Regions from separate parts of the Cryobacterium sp. 10I5 genome, predicted to be linked through region 2. Evidence: predicted binding sites of a transcription regulator. Region 2 holds the regulator's gene; each other region holds the start of a gene.
The links. The regulator LexA, encoded in region 2, represses DNA repair genes until DNA is damaged. The targets are predictions, from matches to a motif close to TCGAACANNTGTTCGA.

Region 1 (3,274 bases), on a different contig from region 2:
CTGGCACGTCGAAGGGCTTGCGGTCCGCCCTGACCACCGCATGATCGGGCACACCGGGTTCCTCATCACGGCCCGGCGTCTCGCACCCGACACGATCCTGCCCGAGCTCAAGCGCAGGCCCTCGAAGACCGACTTCTCGGATGCGGATGTCGAGGCCTGGACCCCGGGCGCACTCGGGGAACGCAGCGTGAGCGGGAAGGTCATGCGCAAGCGGGTCCGGATCGCGGAGGCCGGCGCGGCCACCTCCAAGGCCCGGGGCCTCGACGGGCGGGGGCCGGCCGTCCTCGCCACGCCATTGGACGAGCCCGGAACCACCGAGACGCCCACCGACACCGAGACCGACCCCACGACCGATACCGCAGCCGACGCCGGTTAGGATAGGCTCCGGCCGTGTTCGGCCTCCCGACTGTGGGTGCCCCGAGGGCGCCGCACGCTGAACGTCCCACACTGAAATGAGATCCTGTGCGTAGAGCTTCTGCCCTCATTGCGACTGCCAGCCTTCTGCTTGCCGCCCTCACCGGGTGCAGCAGCAGTGCGGATGCCGCGTCGAGCTGCGTCGCACCCATCAGCGATGGCGCCGCCTCGAAGCTCGTCACGGTCAGCGACAACCTCGGCGCAGTCCCGAAGGTCGACTTCCCCACCCCCCTCATGACCGGGGCAACCCAGGGCCGGGTCATCGTCCCCGGCTCCGGCGACAGGCTTGTCACCGGCCAGCAGGCGAAGATCGAACTCAACGTCTACAACGGGACGACGGGCTCGCCGATCCAGGTCAGCAAGTACGACAGTACGAGCGCGAACGTGCTCACCCTCAACGACCAGACCATCAAGGGCATCACCGACGGGCTCGCGTGCGCGCAGGCCGGCTCGCGCATCGCCGTCGTCGTCTCCCCGGATGACGCGTTCGGACCGCAGGGCGGCAACCCCACCCTCGGGATCGCCGCGACCGACTCGCTGGTCTTCGTGATCGACGTCGTGAAGACCTACCTGCTCCGGGCGAACGGTGCCGACCAGACCCCGGTCAACGGTCTTCCCGCCGTCGTGCTCGACGGCAACGGCACCCCGGGCATCACCATCCCGGGCGGCACACCGCCGGCTGACCTTCAGGTCGCCGTCCTGAAGAAGGGCACCGGCGACACCGTCAAGGAGGGCGACACGGTCACCGTGCACTACACCGGCGTCCTCTGGGCCGAGAAGAAGGTCTTCGACTCCAGCTGGACCAAGGGCGCACCGGCACAGCTGCTCGCCGTCGACGGCTCGAAGACCCAGGGCGGCGTCGTCCCCGGTTTCGCGACGGCGATCATCGGCCAGACCGTCGGTTCGCAGGTCCTCACCGTCGTCCCGCCCGCCAAGGGCTACGGGGACGCAGTGCAGGGAACCATCCCCGCCGGCTCCACCCTCGTCTTCGTCATCGACATCCTCGGCATCGGCTAGCCCCCACCACTGCACTGCCGCACGCGTCGCCCTCCGTTCACGAGAACGGGCGGCGACGCGTGTTTTCCGGGGACTGTCCCGTACTTTCGCCGGATCGCCCGGGTCTGCACGCATGCCCCACGAACCTCGGGCCAGGACCATGCGGGCGCGTCTGAGCTAGTGAGTGTGTCGAATTCAGGAGATCCGTGCTGCCGGGTGGGATCGGCCGCACTGGTCCGCGGGCCGGTAGTGCTCTCCCGGGCGGATCTCCTGAGTTCGCCACACAGTGCTGGCGTGCGTGCGCTCAAACGTCTGAAAGTCAGGATCAGACTCCTAAAATTATGTGAGTAAGTCTCGCATTCGTGTTCGATTCGGGGTAGAATCGGGGCATGGCAGGAGCTACGGATCCCCAGTCACATACCCCGCAGGCAGACGATCTGGCCGCGGGGGATCAGCCCACACCGATGGGCCTCGCCTCCACCGAATCGTCGGGTGAATCACCGGTCCAGTCCTCGGATGGGCAAGTCGAGTCGGCGCATCCCGTTGCGGTTGCCGAAGGTTTCGAAGGCGCTGAAGGGCTGGCCGGGTCGGTGCCGTCGGTGCATGCGGATGCTGTCGCCCGGCTCGCCGAGATCCAGGTGGCCTTGGCCGAAGCCCTGGCCGCGATCCCGGTTGGGTTGCTCAGCGATGCGGAAGCCGTCACGACGCTGAAAGAAGTCGAGGCCATCGGGCGGACGGTGGATGCTGCCCGGGTGAACACGGCGACGGATGTGGATCGGCGGGCCCGGGTTTTGGGCCGGGAGGGTCTGGCCTGGCGGATGGGGTGCCGGGGACCCTGGGACGTGCTTACGCGGGTGACCCGTGTGTCGGCCCGGGAAGTGAAGCGCCGGATCAAGCTGGGTGATGCGGTGTTGCCCCGCCGGGCGGGCCTTGCGGTGTTGCCGCCGTTGTTCCCGGTCGTGGGGGCCGCCCTGACCGCGGGGGACATCGGGGTGGAAGCGGCCGAGCTGATCACCACCGGGCTGGGGTCGGTCAGTCGCCGGGCGGTCCCGGCGGAGGTCGAGGTCGCCGAGCGTGCCCTGGTGGCCACGGCGGCCGGGTGGATCACCCCGGAAACCGAGATCCTCGCCGGCGCCGGGGTGCCCGCGGCCGCGGACCTGATCCGCGGCATGGTGCTGCAATGGCAGGCCATCCTCGACCCCGACGGGGTCCTGCCGCAGGAAGACCTGTTCGAGGCGAAATCGAACATCGGCTTCGGCCAGTTGAAGAACGGCCTCTACCCGGTCAAGGGCGGGGTGACACCGGAACTCTACGGGATGATGAACACCCTCTTCGACGCCTTCCTCAGCTTCCACGCCCGGCCCGCCTTTCCAACCGAGGAGGAACAGGCCCGGATGGAGTCGGGGCAAATGATTCCCGGGGCCGAGTCAGCGGACACCGGTGACGACGTCAACGCGGGCACGGGCCCGGAGCTCGACGTGATCGAAGCGGAGCTGCGAGAACGGCGCGCGGACACCCGTACCGGCGGGGAGAAACGTGCGGACATCCTGCGGGCCCTGTTCGAGCATGCCGCCCGGGACGAGGACACGCCCAGCATGGGCGGGTCGGCGCCGACGGTGATGGTGCACGTGAACGCCGCCGACCTCGCCTCCGGGGTCGGCGTCGGGTGGATCGACGGCGTCGAAGCCCCGGTATCGCTCAAGACCGTGCACCAGCGCATCTGTGACGGCGGTTTCCAGGGGGTCCTGTTCGGGGAAAACAACCAGGTGCTCAAGCTGGGTCCGGAACGAAGGTACTTCAACCGGGCGCAACGTCGGGCGATCACCGCCCGCGACGGCGGCTGCATCATCCCCGGCTGCACAGC
Region 2 (3,274 bases):
ATGGCGAAGTCCGGGCCCGCGCCGCGGAGCTCACCGACGCCGCATACCGGCGTGGCGCCTACGCTGACCGGCTTGTCGCCCAGGAGACCGCGCTTGCGCTGCCCTTCCTGCCGACGACGACCATCGGCTCCTTTCCGCAGACGGGGGAGATCCGTCGCGCCCGCGCCCGCTTCCTGAAGGGAGTGCTCACGGCCGACGAGTACCGCGACCTGATGCGCGCGGAGATCGCCCGGGTCGTCGCCCTGCAGGAGGAGCTCGGCCTCGATGTGCTCGTGCACGGGGAACCCGAGCGCAACGACATGGTGCAGTACTTCGCCGAGAACCTCGACGGCTTCGCGGTCACCGACAACGGCTGGGTTCAGTCCTATGGCAGCCGGTGCACGCGTCCGTCGATCCTCTGGGGCGATGTGTCCCGGCCGAAGCCGATCACCGTCGAGTGGTCGACCTACACGCAGGGGCTGACCGCGAAGCCGGTCAAGGGCATGCTGACCGGCCCGGTGACCATCCTCGCCTGGTCCTTCGTGCGCGACGACCAGCCCCTCGGTGAGACGGCACGTCAGGTCGCCCTCGCCCTCCGCGACGAGATCGCCGACCTCGAGGCCGCCGGAATCGGCATCGTCCAGGTCGACGAGCCCGCACTGCGCGAACTGCTCCCGCTCGAGAAGGCCGGGCACGCCGACTACCTCGACTGGTCTGTCGGCTCGTTCCGGCTCGCGACCGCCGGCGTGCGTGACGCCACCCAGATCCACACCCACCTCTGCTACTCAGAGTTCGGCGTCGTGCTGGAGGCGATCCGCGCCCTGGATGCCGACGTGACGAGCATCGAGGCCGCACGCTCCCGCATGGAAGTCGTCACGGACATCCAGGCCAACGGCTTCGACCACGGCATCGGCCCGGGCGTCTACGACATCCACTCGCCGCGGGTGCCGGGCGTTGCCGAGCTCACGGACTTGCTCGACCGGGCCGTCGCGGCCATCCCGGCCGGCCAGGTGTGGGTGAATCCGGACTGCGGGCTCAAGACCCGCGGCTACGCCGAGACGGTCGAGTCCCTGACCAACATGATCGAGGCGACCCGCATCGTGCGCGCCCGCCTCGCCGCAGGAGTCCCCGCTCGCGCCTGACCAGGTCCGGGCGCCGCTTCGCGCCAGACCCGCCACGCGACAGACCCGCCAGACGCGCCAGACGCGCCAGTTCAGCCGCTTCGCGCCAGCTCCCGTTCTCCGCGCTCCAATTCCGCCGTTTCGCGCCAGGCATGCCTGGCGCGAAACGGCGCAGTTGGCGCGCGCCAAATCGTGGTGCGCGCCGGAGTGCGATCGTGCGCCGGGTTGAGAGCGAGCGCGGTCGATCGAGCGAGCGCGGAGGATAGACCGAGCGCGGCAGCTAAAGGGAACGCAGGACGGCGACGATCTTGCCGAGGATCTCGGCGTGGTCGCCGAGGATCGGCTCGAAGTTGGTGTTCCTCGGCAGCAGCCAGGTGTGGCCGTCGCGCTGCCGGAAGACCTTGACCGTCGCTTCGCCGTCGAGCATCGCGGCGACGATCTCGCCGTTCTCCGCGGTCTTCTGCTGGCGGACGACGACCCAGTCGCCGTCCATGATCGCGGCGTCGATCATCGACTCACCGACGACCTTGAGCATGAACAGCTCGCCCTTGCCCACGAGCTGGCGCGGGAGCGGGAAGATCTCGTCGACCTGCTGGTCGGCCATGATCGGCACACCGGCGGCGATCCGACCGACGAGCGGCACCATGGCCGCGTCGCCGACCGGGGTTCCCTGCTGGAAGTTTTCCGCGGCTCCGGCGGCGGTGTCCTCCGGAGACTGCGGCAGCTCGATCAGCACCTCGAGCGCCCGGGGCCGGTTCGGGTCCCGGCGCAGGTAGCCGCTCAGCTGGAGCTGGTTGAGCTGGTGGGTGACGCTCGACAGCGAAGACAACCCGACGGCGTCACCGATCTCCCGCATGCTCGGCGGATAGCCCCGCTGGCCGACGGAGCGCTGGATGACGTCCATGATCGCGCGCTGCTTGTCGCTGAGGCTCTTCCTCCGACGTGTCCCACCGCGTTCGGGGGAACTGGCGGTCAACGGGGTCACGCTGTCCTGGGTCACGATGTCGCTCCTGTCGGTGGCGGTGGGCGGTGGCGGGCGGTCGTCCCGGCGGATGCCGTGAGGCGACCGTATCCGAATGTCAGTGGTCGCTGGTTGAGTTCACACCAGTCAATCGAAACTGTAACCAGTGCGGGGCGATGTGCAGACATTCATTCGAGTGTGTCGTGTACTTCACCCCAATAATAACCGGAGGAAGTCTTGATTGTTCGAACAATCGAATATATATTCGGAACATAGCTTCGTATCCGGCTCTCCCGGCCGAGAGCCGGATACGAATACACAGGAGGCAGACATGAGCACAACAATCGAGCTGGTCCCGGGGGCGCACACCCGGCTGCGCATCACGCGGCGCGGTCGTGCCGTGCTGACCGCGATCGCCGGCGTCCCCCTCGTCGTGGGCGCGCTGGCCATCGCCCTCAACGGCGGCCTCGCCGCCGCCGACGGCAGTACGTTGAGCGGCGCCAGCGGAAGTGCGACGACGTTCGACTACGTCACGATCCAGTCGGGCCAGTCGTTGTGGCAGCTTGCAAAGCGCATCGCGCCCGCCGCCGACCCGCGCGAAGTCATCGCCGAGATCGTCAACCTGAATCAGCTGCCCTCCGAGAGTGTGCAGCCGGGCCAGCGCCTGGCCCTCCCTGCCGAATACTGAACCTGCCGAATACTGATCCAGCCGGATCCTGAAGTAGTCGGATCCTGAACCAGCCGGATCCTGAACCACCGGCGATAACGCCCACCGGTGCTGAAGCCCATCAGTATTATGGGGGGAGTGACCAGTCTCAACGACCTGCCCCTCCGCGACAATCTTCGCGGGCTCACTCCCTATGGGGCACCGCAGCTGCACGTGCCGGTCGCTCTCAATGTGAATGAGAACACCCACGGGATCCCCGAGGACGTGGCCGTCGACATCGCAGCAGCCCTGGCCGCCGCGATCCGCGGGATCAACCGGTACCCGGACCGCGAGTTCACGGAACTGCGCGAGGCGATGGCCCGCTACCTCGGTCACGGTCTCACCCGCCAGAACATCTGGGCGGCCAACGGCTCCAACGAGGTCCTCCAGCAGGTGCTGCAGGCCTTCGGCGGGCCGGGACGCACCGTCCTCGGGTTCGCCCCCACCTATTCGATGTACCCATTGCTCGCCTCGGGCACCGGAACGCGCTGGGTCGCCGGTGACCGC
Region 3 (3,274 bases), on a different contig from region 2:
ATGCGGATCTCCCACCCGGAGGTGTCGATCGTGTGGTGATGGAACCAACACAGTAAGACACCGTTGTCGACCGTGGTGGGTCCGTCCTTCGCCCATGGCTTCACGTGGTGCACTTCGGCCCAGTGTGCGGGTGCTGTGCAGCCGGGGATGATGCAGCCGCCGTCGCGGGCGGTGATCGCCCGGCGCTGCGCCCGGTTGAAGTACCGCCGCTCCGGAACCAGCTTGAGCACCTGGTTGTTCGCCCCGAACAGGACCCCTTGGAAGCCGCCGTCGCAGATCCGCTGATGCACCGTCTTCAAAGACACCGGCGCCTCGACCCCGTCGATCCACCCGACGCCGACCCCGGAGGCGAGGTCGGCGGCGTTCACGTGCACCATCACCGTGGGGGCCGACCCGCCCATCGACGGGGTGTCTTCGTCCCGGGCGGCGTGCTCGAACAAGGCCCGGAGGATGTCGGCGCGTTTTTCCCCGCCCGTGCGGGTATCCGCGCGTCGCTCCCGCAGCTCGGCCTCGATCACGTCGAGCTCCGGGCCCGTGCCTACGTCGGTACCGGTATCGGTGCCCGCGGTCTCGGCTCCGGGGATCATCTGCCCGGAATCCATCCGCGCCTGCTCCTCCTCGGTGGGGAACGCGGGCCGGGCGTGGAAGCTGAGGAACGCGTCGAAGAGGGTGTTCATCATCCCGTAGAGCTCCGGTGTGACCCCACCCTTCACCGGGTACAGCCCGTTCTTCAACTGGCCGAAGCCGATGTTCGATTTCGCCTCGAACAGATCCTCCTGCGGGAGCATCCCGTCCGGGTCCAGGATGGCCTGCCATTGCAGCACCATGCCGCGGATCAGGTCCGCGGCCGCCGGAACTCCGGCGCCGGCGAGGATCTCCGTTTCCGGGGTGATCCACCCGGCCGCCGTGGCGACCAGGGCACGCTCGGCGACCTCGACCTCCGCCGGGACCGCCCGGTGACTGACCGACCCGAGCCCCGTGGTGATCAGCTCGGCCACCTCCACACCGATGTCCCCCGCGGTCAGGGCGGCACCCACGGCCGGGAACAACGGCGGCAACACCGCCAGGCCCGCCCGCCGGGGCAACACCGCATCCCCGAGCTTCGTTCGCCGCTTGACCTCCCGGGCAGACACCCGCGTCACCCGCGTCAGTACGTCCCACGGCCCCCGGCAACCCATCTTCCAGGCCAGCCCTTCGCGGCCGAATACCCGTGCCCGCCGGTCGACGTCGGTGGCGGTGTTGACTCGGGCCGCATCCACCGTCCGCCCGATCGCCTCGACTTCTTTCAGCGCCGTGACGGCTTCCGCATCGCTGAGCAACCCGATCGGGATTGCCGCCAAAGCGTCTGCCAAGACTGCCCGGGCGGCGGCGAGCCGTGCGACAGCATCCGCATGCACCGACGGAACCGACCCGGCCAGCCCCTCAGCGCCCTCGAAGCCTTCGGCAACCGCAACGGGATGCACCGACTCGACTTGCCCATCCGAGGAGTTGACCGGCGATTCAGCCGACGATTCAGCCGACGATTCGGTGGAGGCGAGGCCCATCGGTGTGGGCTGATTCCCCGCGGCCAGATCGTCTGATTGTGGGGGGTGTGACTGGGGATCCGTAGCTCCTGCCATACCCCGATTCTACCCCGAATCGAACACGAATACGAGACTTACTCACCTAACTTTGGGTATCGCATCTTTAATTTCATATGTAATTGTGCTTCTGAGCGTCAGCCCGGCAATTCTCTGAGTGATCAAGAAAGTTTACTTGACGCTTCAACTAATCTGCTAGGGTATCGGTTGTCGGTTCAACTAAGCGGGTTGAGCGCGACGTGTGAGACCGACGCGACTGCAGGAGACGAACATGACACTCACCACTGACCTGACCGGATCCCGGGCCGAGGCAGGCGACCTCCTCGCTGCGACGACGGGCATGGATGCCGTAACGCTGCGCGTCGGCGACCTGGCATTGATGTCCTCCTACTACCGGGAGGCGCTCGCGCTCGACCCGATCAGCGCGCAGGGCACGTCGGTCGTGCTCGGCCGCGGCACCACTCCGCTCGTGGTGCTCGAGCACACGCCAGGACTGCCGGTTCCCGCCCGCCGCCAGGCCGGACTCTTCCACACCGCGATCCTGTTCGACACGAGCGCCGGCCTCGCCGCGACCGTGCTTCAGGCCGCACGTGACCAGCGGTCGAGCTACGTCGGCAGCGCCGACCACATCGTGAGCAACGCCTTCTACTTCACCGACCCTGAGGGCAATGGGATCGAGCTCTACGTCGACAGGGACCGCTCGGAGTGGGTCTACAAGAACGGCCAGGTGCAGATGGACACGCTTGCACTCGATCCGAGCGCCTTCCTGCACAAGAACCTGCCCGCCGACGGGGGAGAGGCTGAAGTCGGTCCGGCCAAGGTCGGCCATGTTCACCTCCAGGTCGGCGACCTCGAGATGGCCCGGCGCTTCTACGTGGACGCCCTCGGCTTCGAGACGACCCTCGACTTCCCCGGCGCGCTGTTCGTGAGCGCCGGCGGCTACCACCACCACATGGCGATGAACGTCTGGAACAGCCGCGGCGTGGGTCCGCGTGCCGCGACTCTCGGCCTCGCCGACGTGGCGATCACCGTGCCTGGCCGCGCCGATCTCGATGCTGTGGCGGAACGCCTTCGTCACCGTGCGATTCCGCTCGAAGACGACGGCACCAGCATCCGCGTCGACGACCCCTGGAAGACCCGCGTCACCCTGACCGTGGGCGAGGCCTCCGTATGAGTGCCCTCATCACTGTCGAAGCCCGCCGCGACGGCATCGACCTCGCGGTCCCGTCGGCCCGCCCGCTCCTGCTCCTGCTGCACGGGTACGGTTCGCACGAAGGCGACCTGCCGAGCCTCGCCGCCTACCTGCCCGAGGGCTTCGACTGGGTGTCGCTGCGCGCGCCGGTCGGCCTGCCGACCGGCGGCTTCGCCTGGTTCCCGATCACGGTGCCGGGGCGGCCGAGTCCGGAGCCCGTCATCGAGGCGGCGGATACCGTACTCGCGTGGCTGGACGCCAATGTGCACCCGGGCACACCCGTCGTTCCCCTCGGCTTCTCACAGGGCGGCCTCATGGTCACCCAGCTGCTCCGCCAGGCACCTGGCCGGTTCCCCGCCGGCGTCGTGCTCTCCGGATTCACCCTCGAGGCGACCCTCCCGGGCGACGAGGCGCTTGCGGCCACCCGCACGCCGGTGTTCTTCGGTCACGGCGACGCTGACCGGGTCATCTCCGCGGAGACGACCGCGCGGACCAGCGCCTG

Region 1: the regulator LexA is predicted to act here: its motif matches at 1,765-1,780, upstream of QN350_RS01330 (HNH endonuclease signature motif containing protein).
Region 3: the regulator LexA is predicted to act here: its motif matches at 1,639-1,654, upstream of QN350_RS05845 (HNH endonuclease signature motif containing protein).

The regions. Positions count from the first base shown of each region.
Region 1 is NZ_JASJVI010000002.1:83,660-86,933, reverse strand. It holds gene QN350_RS01340 (tRNA (adenine-N1)-methyltransferase) at 1-376, shown strand, start outside; gene QN350_RS01335 (FKBP-type peptidyl-prolyl cis-trans isomerase) at 463-1,431, shown strand; gene QN350_RS01330 (HNH endonuclease signature motif containing protein) at 1,800-3,274, shown strand, end outside.
Region 2 is NZ_JASJVI010000008.1:34,201-37,474, reverse strand. It holds gene metE (5-methyltetrahydropteroyltriglutamate--homocysteine S-methyltransferase) at 1-1,121, shown strand, start outside; gene lexA (transcriptional repressor LexA) at 1,381-2,076, opposite strand; gene QN350_RS04495 (LysM peptidoglycan-binding domain-containing protein) at 2,393-2,749, shown strand; gene QN350_RS04490 (histidinol-phosphate transaminase) at 2,858-3,274, shown strand, end outside.
Region 3 is NZ_JASJVI010000012.1:11,723-14,996, forward strand. It holds gene QN350_RS05845 (HNH endonuclease signature motif containing protein) at 1-1,619, opposite strand, end outside; gene QN350_RS05850 (VOC family protein) at 1,852-2,754, shown strand; gene QN350_RS05855 (alpha/beta fold hydrolase) at 2,751-3,274, shown strand, end outside.